4 regions of the Ruegeria sp. YTSC325 genome follow, and region 1 is predicted to be linked to each of the others. Evidence: riboswitches for the same ligand, from Rfam matches in the RefSeq annotation. Region 1 holds a riboswitch; each other region holds the start of a gene.
What was found. Region 1 has a riboswitch for cobalamin ahead of AC2FF7_RS21475 (DUF1636 family protein). Riboswitches for the same ligand answer to the same signal wherever they lie in the genome.
Positions count from the first base shown of each region.

Region 1 (3,203 bases):
AATGTCGTCAAACAAAAGGTCCATGCTGGCCTCGGGGCGGTCTTTATGCAGATGAACGCAGCTTTCAGTCAGGATCATGGTTTTGATCCCGAACGGGGCAAGTGTTTCTGGCGTTACATCACCACCGGGACGCATTCCATAGTACCAGCCGGCGAAGAACAGATCGGGTTCTACCGCGACAATATTTTCCACCGATGGATATTTCGGTGCCAGTTCGGGGATATCTCCACGTAGCGTGTCGAATTCAGGACTGGTTTTGTACCAGCCGGTGATGCCCGTGAGGCCGACGATTTTGTCTTGCAGACCCAGCGCAAAGGCCATGTCGGTCATGTTCATGTCATGTACGACCAACCGTTCGGGCTGGGTTTCAAACACCAGCGGTTCACCACAATTGTCTACGGTCACTTCATGCGCAGCAACACCGCTCGCCATGGCCATAACCAGAGCCACGGACAAGATATGTTTCATTTTGGAAATCTCCTGGAGGGTTGGGAAACAGTGGTTTTTCGTATGTCCAGCGCGGGGATCATCCGACCGTCGTGCTGAAAGAATAAGTAGTCGACGCCGAACGTGTCGCGCACATGTTGAGTCGTCAGGACCTCGGAAACAGGGCCAAACCCGGTCAGCCGGGTAGATTTCATCAACGCGACATGGGTGGCGAATTCGGGGATCATGACAATGTCATGGACAATCATTATGACGGTTATCCCCAGTCCAGCGACCAGCGACAACATCCGCCCTTTGGCGTCGGGATCCAAATGGTTCGTCGGTTCGTCCAAAAACAGAAGAGTAGGGTTCTGCGCCAGCGCACGCGCGATATGGGCGCGCTGACGTTCGCCACCCGACAACACTGCCATGCGCTTGTCGGCAAGCTCCAAAAGGCCGGTCAGGTCCAGAATTCGCGTCAAGTCGTTTGCGTGATCTTCAGAGGAGCGGTCCGAGCGAATTGGAATTTGCCCAAGTGCCACATAGTCACGCAGATGCAAGCGCCCATCGGGATATTCCTGCTGACTGACGACGGCAATTTTTCGGGCGCGCTCCGTCGCTGACAGTGTCTTCAAGCTCTGCTCTTGCACCAGAACGTCGCCTTCGGACAGAGCTTCAGCGCCACAAAGTAAGTTCAGCAGAGTGGTTTTGCCAGCGCCATTCGGACCGGCAATGGCCAGAACCGACCCCTCTTCAAGGTCGAACGAGATGTCTTGCAACAGAACGTCACCGTGAAAAGAATAGTAGGCTACACCACGCGCCTGCAGGAAGGGTCTGGTCATCATCGAGCTCCTCGAACAGCCAACGCCGGCATGCGCGCCAATGTCTTGGTTATCAGAGGCGCCGGCCTGTCTGTGGCCTTTGTCCAACCAGTTGCGCTGCCCAGGTATTGCGCGGCGAATTGGGCAAGAGCATTCAGCTCTTGCTCGGTGCCGATATCACCAAACAGGTATTGGGCTTTTCCTAGGGCCTGAAATCCGACAGTGACCGGGTGATCGCATCCAGCCATACAGTCTACTGTGCGCACTGCGAAACCCGCAGGCAATTCAGGGCACAAGGCATCCGCAATGTGCTGCGCTGCCTCCAAACCCTGACAGGTCGCGCAGATCAGAACAAAATGATCAGTGGGCTCGGCCATCAAGCGTCTGTTCCACGGCCCCTGGGGCCGTACTGAAACGCGGTCGCGCATAAAGGCGTACGAGGTACCATCAAGCCTCCTTCCAGGACGCCCCGCCCCGGGTTGGTTTCGGTTGCGATGGCAGGTCTCCTGACTTGCGGGTCGAGGCTTGGCCACCCTTCCCGACATTATTCACGTCAGTGGGATATTGGCTTCGCTCACCGCCTACAGTTGCGGGGGCAGTTACGGACTTGGCACTTAAACCTCACCGTATTCCCTTTTCACCGCTGGAGCATGCCCCAGGGAACCATCAAATGCGTCACTGCCCGAGATCAGATCGCCGGTCAACACAAATCACCGGAGGTTGCGCAGGAATGTAGTTTTGAAAATATGTTTCCTTTCAAGAAAATTGCAGGCGATAACGACGAAGCGAAAGGCGTTAAGGATAGGTTGGTGAAAGCATCAAACGATAGGTCCAAACCTCAGTTTTCTCAGGATCCCCACAAGGTCAGGGACCCCGGTGAAAAGAACCTCGAAACGGCGATCGGTCGTGAAATCCGCGCGTTGAGGTTGCAGCAGGGCGTGACAATTGCGGAATTGTCGGGGCTGACCGGGTTATCCATCAGTATGCTGTCAAAAATCGAAAACGGCTACACATCGCCTTCATTGACGACGCTACAATCGCTGGCCAATGCTCTGAGCACACCGATCACTGCATTTTTCCGCAGATATGAAGAAACCCGAAACGCAACCCACACCAAAGCGGGAAAGGGCGTTGAAACAGAGAGAGCCGGGACACGCGCAGGCCATCAATACAGCCTTTTGGGTCATATGGGGTCTAATGCCAGTGGTGTTGTGGTCGAACCCTATCTGATCACGCTGACGGAAGAGTCCGACACTTTCCCGACGTTCCAGCATGACGGGATTGAAATGCTCTACATGCTTGAAGGCGAAGTCGATTACAGACACGGCGATCAAATTTACCTGCTGGAGCCGGGTGATACGTTGTTCTTTGATGCGGACGCACCGCATGGACCCGAGTTGCTGCGCAAACTGCCAGCCCGCTACCTGTCGATCATCTCATATCCGCAGACGCGTTAGTCACGATTCGGCGATTGATAAACCGCTGCTGAGGTTTTGCGGGGTTGCTCTCCGTGATTTTTGAATGCGGGGGAAATAGATAGCCGAAAATATTCCCCTTATGAATATTAATTTCCCTTTGTTGATAACCTGAAGTTCAGGTGTTAGCGTCTGCCCAACTCAACACAGGAGAAGCTGACACATGTGTGGAATTGTCGGCCTTTTTTTGAAGGACAAAACGCTCGAGCCTCAATTGGGCGCGATGCTGACAGATATGCTGATCACAATGACAGATCGCGGCCCGGACAGCGCCGGGATCGCGATTTATGGACCTGTCGGAGATCAGGCAAAGCTCACCGTGCAATCCGACAATCCGGACGCGGATTTTCAGACTCTGGCCGAAGATTTGGCCGACGTCTTGACCAGCCCCGTCAGCTTGGGCCGCAATGACACTCATGCGGTTCTGAGCGTGGCCAACGACAAAGTCAGCGCTGCGCGGCAGGCCCTGAGGGAATTGCGC
Region 1 covers NZ_JBXWLY010000024.1:18,706-21,908, reverse strand. The annotation lists gene AC2FF7_RS21485 (ABC transporter substrate-binding protein) at 1-468, opposite strand, end outside; gene AC2FF7_RS21480 (ABC transporter ATP-binding protein) at 465-1,268, opposite strand; gene AC2FF7_RS21475 (DUF1636 family protein) at 1,268-1,624, opposite strand; cobalamin riboswitch at 1,727-1,930, opposite strand; gene AC2FF7_RS21470 (helix-turn-helix domain-containing protein) at 2,057-2,704, shown strand; gene AC2FF7_RS21465 (class II glutamine amidotransferase) at 2,886-3,203, shown strand, end outside.

Region 2 (3,203 bases), on a different contig from region 1:
TGACCGGTTTAGACACGCAGCACTTATGCGATCAAGCGCGGCCATAGGGACGCGTTGCGACGCGCGAACGCGCCGATATGGCCAATGTCCTTAAGTCCGAATTCCTGCGGCGACAGCACATGACGCCGAGCGCTGGAGCCGTACAGATCTGCCAACCGCCAAACGGCTTCGGGCGGAACCATCTGGTCGTCCTCGAAAGTGAACAGATCGACCGGTTTGCCTTTCTCTGCCCAGGTTGCGGCAGGTAGCGTTTTTCCGATTTCTGGCAGATAATTTTGGGGTGCCGTGCACCACTTGCGCCACTGCCAGTAAACCGATGCAGGCAGGTCGGCCCCAAATCCCACTGCCTTTCCTGGCAGGTATCCAACTGTTTTTACCGCCAGCGGAACATGTCCATACCAGAACAAGGACGCCAACGCGCGATAAGGCCAAGGGTGATCACTGATTGTCACCAGCCCCGAACACACACAGATCATGCGATCTATATGGTCGATATCAGGTTGTATTGGCCCCAACATCCCTCCGACCGAGTGCCCTATGCTCCAGTGTTCTGCGTGTGGGTAACGCTGGCGCATTTCCGCTCTGGCGGCAGGCATGTCGGTCAGCGCCCAATCCGCCATCTTTACCCGCGATTCCTGCAGTAATCCGGTCAGTGAGTGGCCAAAGTCACGATAGTCGTAGGTCAGGCAGGCGATCCCCTGATCCGCTGCCAGCCAATTCGCGAAATGCTGATAGTAATCCCTCGGGACACCGGTCGCACCATGTACAACCACGGCGACTTTGGGATCAGTCACGGGCCGGTACAGGCGCGCCGACAGCATTGCCGAACCGGCAGAAAACCGAAAATCCTCGGTCAGGACGGGGGGTGTATCATCCAGCATAGCGTTGCTCACCTGATCTGAACTGTTCGGTTCACCCCTTATCCCCACTTCTTTGGCCGGGCTGAGTCAAGGGCGCATCAAGATGACCAAACGTCCACTTTGCGCGCGCGCCCGCTTGACTCAAAGCCCGCTCAACCGCTAGCGATGGCGTGATGGTTCTTGTCCCGTGTCGGGACAAGATGAAAAGGGAACACGGTGCGGTTCTGCCCGGTCATGCCGGAACGATCCAATGCCGCGACTGCCCCCGCAACTGTAAGCGGTGAGCAATGCCGAAATACCACTGGCCCGCAAGGCTGGGAAGGTCGGCAACGCTATGACCCGCAAGTCAGGAGACCTGCCATCAAAGCAAAACTGTAACTCGGGCGGGGTATCCGGGCGGGATTGTCAGCGCGCTGTCACACCTGATCTACGCCCCGTTCCCCGCGCGGAGGGCGCATTATGATCTGGAAGACAAAAACGCACCAATTCAGTGCAACCCTATGTCAGAAAACCGGCAAGACCTGCCCGGCTCTGGCGCAGATGGCACGGGCTATTGTGCAGGCGATGGAATCCGCAGTGCCTGCCACGTCGGATGACTTCGCGTTGGACGGCAGCGGAGAGCTGGGCCATTGCCCACAGGGCTGCATCGCCCGATTCCGCGCCCAGAAAGATCAAATTCGCATCTTCTGCGGCACTAGCACGGACGCCTCGCTCGACGCGTTGGATGGTTATGCGGATATGCTGTTCGGCCCCGATGCTGCGGCCCGTCCGGCCGGCCAGTTGCCAGTGCCGCCCTGTGCCATGCTTGAAGTGTCAGAGCTGGCCCCGGCGCAACCAGCACAGCCCCAGCAGCATCTGGCGCTGTAACTCAGTCCGGCGCGCAGGTTGCCCAACGCATCTGCCCGTCGGTTTCAACCGCACAGGGCCGCACGGCGCGCAGGCGGCGCAACGCCGCGTCGGACGCGATGCCCTGTTCGACCATAAGCCGCAGGGCGATCATGCCCGACCGCCCGCACCCGCCCCGGCAATGCACCAGCACCCGCCCTCCACGCGCCAGAATATGCGCGGCAGACTGGCTGATCCGGGGCCACGCGGCCTCGGTGTCCGGCGACGGCGCGCCAAAATCTTCAATCGGCAGGTGCGTCCAGGTTATGCCCTCGGCGTGCAGGTCATCTCCCAGTTTTCCCGCTCCGGTCTGCTCCATCTCGGAGCTTGTGGTCATCGAAATCACAAGATCGGGCCGCCAGCGGCGAATGATATCCAAATCCCGCGCATACTCCCCCGCGCGCCCCGGCAGCGGCGACAGCGCGAAATGACCGGCCCCGACCTCGACCACGTGAATTGCAAATGGCTCCATCCCCGGCCTCCTTTCCACATAGCTTCTATGCTGTGCAAACTGACCTGCAAACCGAATTTCCCCCAAGGCGGCGGTGGACGCGGGCGGCGGGGGTCTCTAGGCTGCGTCGGAACCCGAATCCGACAGAGCAGATATGACCGACACGCCCAGCCCCGCCTATCAGGTTCTTGCCCGTAAATACCGCCCTGAAACCTTTGCCGATCTGGTCGGGCAGGAGGCCATGGTACGCACGCTGAAAAACGCGTTCGAGGCGGATCGGATCGCGCAAGCCTTTATCATGACCGGCATTCGCGGCACCGGCAAAACCACCACGGCCCGGATCATCGCCAAAGGCATGAACTGCATCGGCCCCGATGGCGAGGGCAAACCGACGACCGAACCCTGCGGCCAGTGCGAACATTGTGTGGCGATCATGGAAGGTCGCCATGTGGACGTGATGGAGATGGACGCCGCCAGCCGGACCGGTGTGAACGATATTCGCGAGATCATCGACAGCGTCCGCTATCGCGCGGCCTCGGCCCGCTACAAGATTTACATCATCGACGAGGTCCACATGCTGTCGACCAGCGCCTTCAACGCGCTGCTCAAGACGCTTGAGGAACCGCCCGAGCATGTGAAGTTTATCTTTGCCACCACCGAGATTCGCAAAGTGCCGGTGACGGTCCTGTCCCGATGTCAGCGCTTTGACCTGCGACGGATCGAGCCCGAGGACATGATCGGCCTGCTGCGCAAGATCGCCGATGCCGAAGGCGCACAGATCGCCGAAGACGCGATGGCACTAATCACCCGCGCCGCCGAGGGTTCAGCCCGCGATGCGACCTCTCTTCTGGATCAGGCGATTTCACACGGCGCCGGGGAAACCAGCGCCGATCAGGTGCGTGCGATGCTGGGTCTGGCCGACCGGGGCCGAGTGCTGGACCTGATGGACATGATCCTGCGTGGCGATGCCGCCGGGGCGCTGACCGAACTTGGCGCACAATATGCCG
Region 2 covers NZ_JBXWLY010000006.1:48,855-52,057, forward strand. The annotation lists gene AC2FF7_RS10525 (alpha/beta hydrolase family protein) at 24-881, opposite strand; cobalamin riboswitch at 1,018-1,237, shown strand; gene AC2FF7_RS10530 (hypothetical protein) at 1,320-1,727, shown strand; gene AC2FF7_RS10535 (protein-tyrosine phosphatase family protein) at 1,729-2,217, opposite strand; gene AC2FF7_RS10540 (DNA polymerase III subunit gamma/tau) at 2,351-3,203, shown strand, end outside.
Region 2: linked by a shared signal. The riboswitch ahead of AC2FF7_RS10530 (hypothetical protein) and the one ahead of AC2FF7_RS21475 (DUF1636 family protein) in region 1 are both predicted to bind cobalamin.

Region 3 (3,203 bases), on a different contig from region 1:
CCCATGCGCGCGACGATGCCGATCTGGTAGGCGTGGGCAAACGGGCGGGCCGCCCCTCGCCCAAGCAGGACCATGTCAGCCGGTTGCTGGTGGATTACGCCCTGACCGGGCAGCGGGTCGTGCGGTTGAAATCCGGCGATGGCGGCATGTTCGGGCGTCTGGAAGAAGAACTGGTGGCCCTGCGCGCGGCTGGGATCGAATACGAGATCATACCCGGCATCCCCTCGGCCGTCGCGGCAGCGGCGGCGGCGGGCATCCCGCTGACCCGCAGGCTGACCGCGCGGCGAGTACAGTTTGTCACTGGTCATGATGTCAGCGGCAAATTGCCCGAGGACCTGAACCTGCCCGCTTTGGCCGACCCGGATGCGACCACCGTCGTCTTCATGGGCAAGCGGACTTTTCCTCTGCTGGTCGAAACGCTGAACGCCCACGGTCTGCCGCTGGAGACGCCAGCACTAATGGCCGAATCCGTCTCGACCCCCGAACAAAAGCTGCATCGCAGTACTGTAGGCGCGCTGTCCGAAAAACTGGCGGATGAGATAGGCACCGCCCCGGCGCTGATCCTTTATGGCCCGCTGGCAGAGTTTGACGATGTTTGACCTGACCTTGATCGGCATCGGCACCGGGAACCCTGACCACGTGACCTTTCAGGGCGCGCAGGCGATCCGCTCGGCGGACCTGATCCTGATCCCCCGCAAGGGCGAGAATAAGGCCGATCTGGCCGGGCTGCGCGAAAAGGTCATTGCGCAGGTGACCGACACGCCGCCGCAGATCGCCTATTTCGACATCCCCAAGCGCCGCTCGGAAGACGGGTATCTGCGCGGGGTGGACGAATGGCACGAAGCGATTGCGCTGCGCTGGCGCGAGGCGATTGCCGCCCATCCCGGCGCACAGCACGTGGCGCTGCTGATCTGGGGCGATCCGTCGCTATACGACAGCTCACTGCGAATCGCGGCGCGGTTGGACCCTCAACCGACGACGCGGGTGATCCCCGGCATCACAGCGCTGCAGGCGTTGACGGCGGCCCACGCGATTCCGATCAACGAACTGGGTGCCCCCTACATCGTTACCACGGGGCGGCGGATTCGCGACGAAGGGTGGCCGGACGGTGCATCAAACGTGGCGGTCATGTTGGATGGTGAGTGCTCGTTCCAACATCTTCAGATGGCAGATTATGACATCTGGTGGGGGGCTTACGTGGGCATGACTGAAGAAATCCTGATCAACGGCCCTCTGACCGGTGTTGCACAGTCGATTCTGGACACCCGCGCCGCTGCGCGCGCTGATCATGGGTGGATCATGGATATTTATCTTCTCAAAAAGCGCATGATCTGACCTAAAACGTCGCAAATGACGATTGCGCTGCAGCAGATGTAACGGCTAAATGAACCTGTCTGGTCCTGTCGGCAATACCGGCAAGCTAAGAGGGAATGTGGTGAGACCGCGCGCGATCGAATCCACAGCCGCCCCCGCGACTGTAAGCGGTGAGCCCTGTTCAACCAGCCACTCCTGAGTTTCAGGGGGAAGGCGAACAGAGGCATCGACCCGCGAGCCAGGAGACCTGCCAGGCACGAATGAAAACACCAACCGTCGGGTGCGACGGTAAAGGAGAACTAAAAATGGCAACTCAAGCAACAACCGCTTCGACCTCACGCGTTGGTATCCTGCCGGTTATGTTCGCTGTGGTTCTGGGCCTTGGCGTCATCACGCTGACCGGCCACGTTCAGGCCGCGGCCCTGCATGACGCAGCCCACGATGTGCGCCACGCGACCGGCTTCCCCTGCCACTAAACCCATGTTTAGCCGTATCCTGACCAGCGCGTTGTTCGCTGGTGCTGCAGCGGGGCTGATTGCCGCCTTGCTGCAGTTGGTCTTTGTGCAACCTGTGTTGCTGCACGCGGAACTGTATGAATCAGGTGAATTGGTCCATTTCGGCGGTGACGTCGTAAGTGCTCACCCCGAGCTGCCGGGAATGTTCTCGGACCTGTTCCGCGATGCGCTGAGCGTCATTTTCACGATGCTTATCTATACCGGTTATGCGCTGATGATGATTGCGCTGATGTCCGTGGCTGAGGGCAACGGCCACAAGATTGACGGGCGCACCGGCGTTTTGTGGGGGCTTGCGGGGTTCATTGCCGTGCACCTCGCACCCGGATTCTCACTCGCGCCAGAAGTGCCCGGCGTGGCAGCAGCCGATGTCGCTGCGCGTCAGATCTGGTGGTTTGCGACCGTCGCCGCAGCAGGTGTTGCCATGTGGCTGATTGCCTTTGGCGGCACCCTGATCAGCTATGTGATCGCAGCCGCCCTGCTGTTGGCCCCACATCTGATCGGCGCGCCCGAGCCGGACGTGTTTACCGGCCCCGTTCCGACCGAGATCGGCGCGCTGTTTGCCGCACGCGCCTTTGGCATCGGAATGGTAGCCTGGGTTTTGGTCGGGGCATTCGCCGGATACTTCTGGCGACATGAAAGCCAGCGTGCCGAAGCTGCGGCCTGACCAGCACGCTTATGAACACGCCGAGACCAGCTCGGCGTGTTTCTACTACCATCAAGGAACATAAAATGGCACGCTCACTTGCCCTGTTTGCAATTGGCATGGTTTTTGGCAGTGGTGCAGGATTTGTGGTTGCGGCTGCAAATGGCGTCACTTTCGACGGCCGTGACCATGGCGATCCCGCACATCACAGTTCGTCTCACGCCGAGGCAGCCGCACACGATCATTCGACTGCCATCAACCTGCCTGCTGGCGCTGATGCTCCGGGGCTTGAGATCGCTCTTACGCCCGATCCTATGGCGGGCTGGAACCTGCATGTCATGCCGCAGAACTTTCGGTTCTCACCACAAAATGCCTCAAAGACCGATGTCGACGGCGAGGGGCATGCACATGTCTACGTAAATGGAGAGAAACTGGCCCGGCTGTACGGTAACTGGATGCATATCGACCATCTGCCGCAGGGCGAGGTCGAAGTCTCGGTCTCTCTGAACGCAAACAGCCACAGCCCGCTGATGGTCGACAACATCCCCGTCAGCGCGGCGGTCACACTACAGGTCGACTAAAGCGCCGGGATACGCGCCCGCAAACACATCCGGAGCCGCCCGCAAGGCCGGGCGTCTTCGATCCAGCCTTTGGGGCTTTCCAGATAGGTCCGGCAGGTCGCCACGATATCATCGGCGTCCGAAGCGACATCGACCCCTGAAAACACATAT
Region 3 covers NZ_JBXWLY010000010.1:42,907-46,109, forward strand. The annotation lists gene cobA (uroporphyrinogen-III C-methyltransferase) at 1-599, shown strand, start outside; gene cobF (precorrin-6A synthase (deacetylating)) at 592-1,335, shown strand; cobalamin riboswitch at 1,379-1,583, shown strand; gene AC2FF7_RS14930 (CbtB domain-containing protein) at 1,620-1,790, shown strand; gene AC2FF7_RS14935 (CbtA family protein) at 1,795-2,493, shown strand; gene AC2FF7_RS14940 (hypothetical protein) at 2,559-3,053, shown strand; gene AC2FF7_RS14945 (DUF1636 family protein) at 3,050-3,203, opposite strand, start outside.
Region 3: linked by a shared signal. The riboswitch ahead of AC2FF7_RS14930 (CbtB domain-containing protein) and the one ahead of AC2FF7_RS21475 (DUF1636 family protein) in region 1 are both predicted to bind cobalamin.

Region 4 (3,203 bases), on a different contig from region 1:
CTCTTTGATGTCGTCATGCTCGGCAATCACCACCAGACGCGAACGGCGCTCTTCGCCGGGCTGCCACGGACGGTCGTACTGATGACGCACGCGCGCGCCCACAGCCTGAACCAGAAGGCGCATTGGCTTGCCCTGAACAGCGGCATAGCCTTTGACGCGCAGGATGTTCAGTTCCTTGGCCAGACGTTCGATTTTCGCGACCAGATCGGCCGGGTCGGTCTGTTCCGGCAGCTCGACGATGATGCTTTCGAAATCATCGTGCTCGTGATCATGGTGGCCATCGTGATGGCTGGGCCGCGCCTCCATGTCATCCTCGGCGGCAGCCTCAAGACCCAGCACGACGCGCACGTCCACAACGCCTTCGGCCACTTCGACGACCGGCAGAGGGCGCGGGGCCTCTGCGGCGATGATCTCTTTGGCTTTGGCGACACCTTCGGGGCCGGCCAGATCAGGCTTGGTCAGCAGGATGATGTCGGCGCAGGAGATCTGATCCTCGAACACCTCGGACAGAGGCGTTTCGTGGTCGATGGAATCGTCGGCCAGACGCTGGGCATCCACCGCCGCGACATTCGGGGCAAAGCGACCGGCGGCAACGGCCTCGGCGTCGGCCAGCGCTATCACGCCGTCAACGGTGATCTTGGATCGGATATCGGGCCAGTCGAACGCTTTCAGCAGCGGCTTGGGCAGCGCCAGACCAGAGGTTTCGATCAGGATATGCTCGGGGCGCGGCTCCAGCGCCATCAGCGCCTCGATCGTGGGGATGAAATCATCGGCCACGGTGCAGCAAATGCAGCCATTGGCCAGTTCCATGATGTTTTCCGCCGGGCAATCGGGGATGGCGCAGGATTTCAGGATATCGCCGTCCACGCCGACATCGCCAAACTCGTTGACCACAACGGCCAGACGCTTGCCCTGCGGGTTCTGCATCAGGTGTCGCACCAGCGTGGTCTTGCCCGAACCCAAAAAGCCGGTGATCACAGTAACGGGGAGTTTTTCCAAAGTGGACATGTCAGGCTCCAATCGGGGGAATACGCGAGGCGCAGTTTTTGCGGAAATGTTCGGGGCGCTCGCGCCATTTGACCAGACCGTCTTCGGTGGCCAGATACTTGGTGGCACCGTCTACGATCACGTCGACATGATCGACTTCGTTCAGGTTCTCATAAACAAAGGTCCAGCGTTCCGGCCCGCCGCGCAGCACGATGGAACAGCCCTGATCGCAATTCGACAGGCATTCAACAGCCTTCAGCGCCACGCCCTCGGGCAGTTCAGCCTGTTCCAACGCCTTGTGCAGCAACGTGCCTGGGCGTTGGGCGTCATCTTCAATGGGTAGGCCGCGGCGGCAGGTGGTGCAAACCAGCAGCTCGACCGGAGCGGTTTCGGTCATGTCTCTCATCCCCCTAAATCCTCATCGTGGGGGACGGGGTTTCATGCGGGTCGTGCGTGACCCGGCACCGGAACACCCCGTCCGGTTTCAATCGCGGGTGCTGGCAGGTCTCCCGGCTTGCGGATTTCAGGGCGGTTACCCTGTCGGATGACCCGCCTTCCCGGCCTTGTTGGCCAGTGGCTTGGGCACCCTCTCCGGTCACGGTCGCGGGGGCGGCTGCGTTTGACGGATGACCCGCTGACGCATTCCCTTTTCATCCATCTGCAGATGGACACCAACGGATCGGACATGCGGCACCGGGCAGGCCCTTGTCAAGCGAGTCGCAAACATCTTTCGCACCTCGGGTTAAAAGCGACCTGACAGCGTCGCTGGGCGGCATGACTTTGGGTGGGGCGGCATGGTGCCATGAACAAAACGACGCCAAAAAAGGAGGTGTATCGCATGAAGGTGGGCTTTATCGGCTTGGGCAATGTGGGCGGCAAACTGTCAGGGTCTTTGCTGCGCAACGGGATCGAACTGACGGTACATGATTTGAACTCTGACCTCGTCGACGGCTTCGTGTCACAGGGGGCCAAGGCCGCCGAAAGCCCGGCCCAGCTGATGCGCGATTGCGACGCGGTTATTACTTGCCTGCCATCGCCTGCCGCTTCGGACGCGGTGATGCAGGAGATGCTGCCTGAGGTCAGCCCCGGCAAAATCTGGATGGAGATGTCCACCACTGATGAAGCTGAAGTCAAGCGATTGGGCGCCCAGGTGATCGAACGTGGCGGCGCAGCGGTAGACTGTCCTGTATCGGGTGGCTGTCATCGCGCCGCGACGGGCAATATCTCGATCTTCGCGGGCTGCGACCGGGCCACATTCGAGCGCATACTGCCCTTTCTGACCACCATGGGCCGACGGGTTCTGCATACCGGTGACCTAGGGACCGCTTCGGTGTTGAAAGTGCTGACCAATTACCTCGCCACCGCCAACCTGATCACCTGCGCAGAAGCACTTGTGACCGCCAAAGCCGCCGGGATGGATCTGAACACCACATACGAGGCAATCAAGATCTCATCCGGGACATCCTTCGTGCATGAAACCGAAAGCCAAGTCATTCTGAACGGCTCGCGGGACATTTCGTTCACGATGGATTTGGTGAAAAAGGACATTGGCCTGTTTCAGGATGTGGCGGACCGGGCGGGGGTGCCGCTCGAGATCAACCCGGTGATGATGCGTATCTTTGACGACGGCATCGCCCGCTATGGCGACCGAGAGTTATCACCTAATATTATCAAGCGGTTGGAAGAGGCCACCGGGCTGGATATCACGGCCCCCGGCTTCCCGTCCGAAATGGAAGACTACGAGCCGGAAGCGTCCGGATACGAGGTTATTCCTCAGGGACGTCGGGCCGAATGACGCAATTGCACTGCGCGAAAACGCTTTGCCCGGCTTGGAAAAGAGGCGGCGAGTGTTGGGCTCGCTGCCACTTTTTCAGGTCACTGAACTACCTGAACCACCGGGGCAACAGTCAATTTGTGTGCGGATAAACCTAAGTATCGTCAATAGACAAACCCTAGGAAAACCTGTTCAGATACTAAGTGCCAATCATGTCGCAAGTTTCGAGCTTGCATTCCCGCGAGCCGCCCGTTTTCCGTAGATCCTGTACTGCCCGCTTGGTTCATGCCTATGCGTTCAGTAGGATTTCGCCTGCTTACTTCGCGATTACAAGGTCGTGCAAGCATGTATGCCAAGTTGCTTTTTTCCAGTCGCACATCGAAAAACGCTTGTGTCTTAGTGAAAGTCAGCGTCCTTTTTTCAGATCAAAGACCGTATTTGT
Region 4 covers NZ_JBXWLY010000010.1:28,618-31,820, reverse strand. The annotation lists gene cobW (cobalamin biosynthesis protein CobW) at 1-1,008, opposite strand, end outside; gene AC2FF7_RS14860 (DUF1636 family protein) at 1,010-1,384, opposite strand; cobalamin riboswitch at 1,470-1,678, opposite strand; gene AC2FF7_RS14855 (NAD(P)-dependent oxidoreductase) at 1,790-2,782, shown strand.
Region 4: linked by a shared signal. The riboswitch ahead of AC2FF7_RS14860 (DUF1636 family protein) and the one ahead of AC2FF7_RS21475 (DUF1636 family protein) in region 1 are both predicted to bind cobalamin.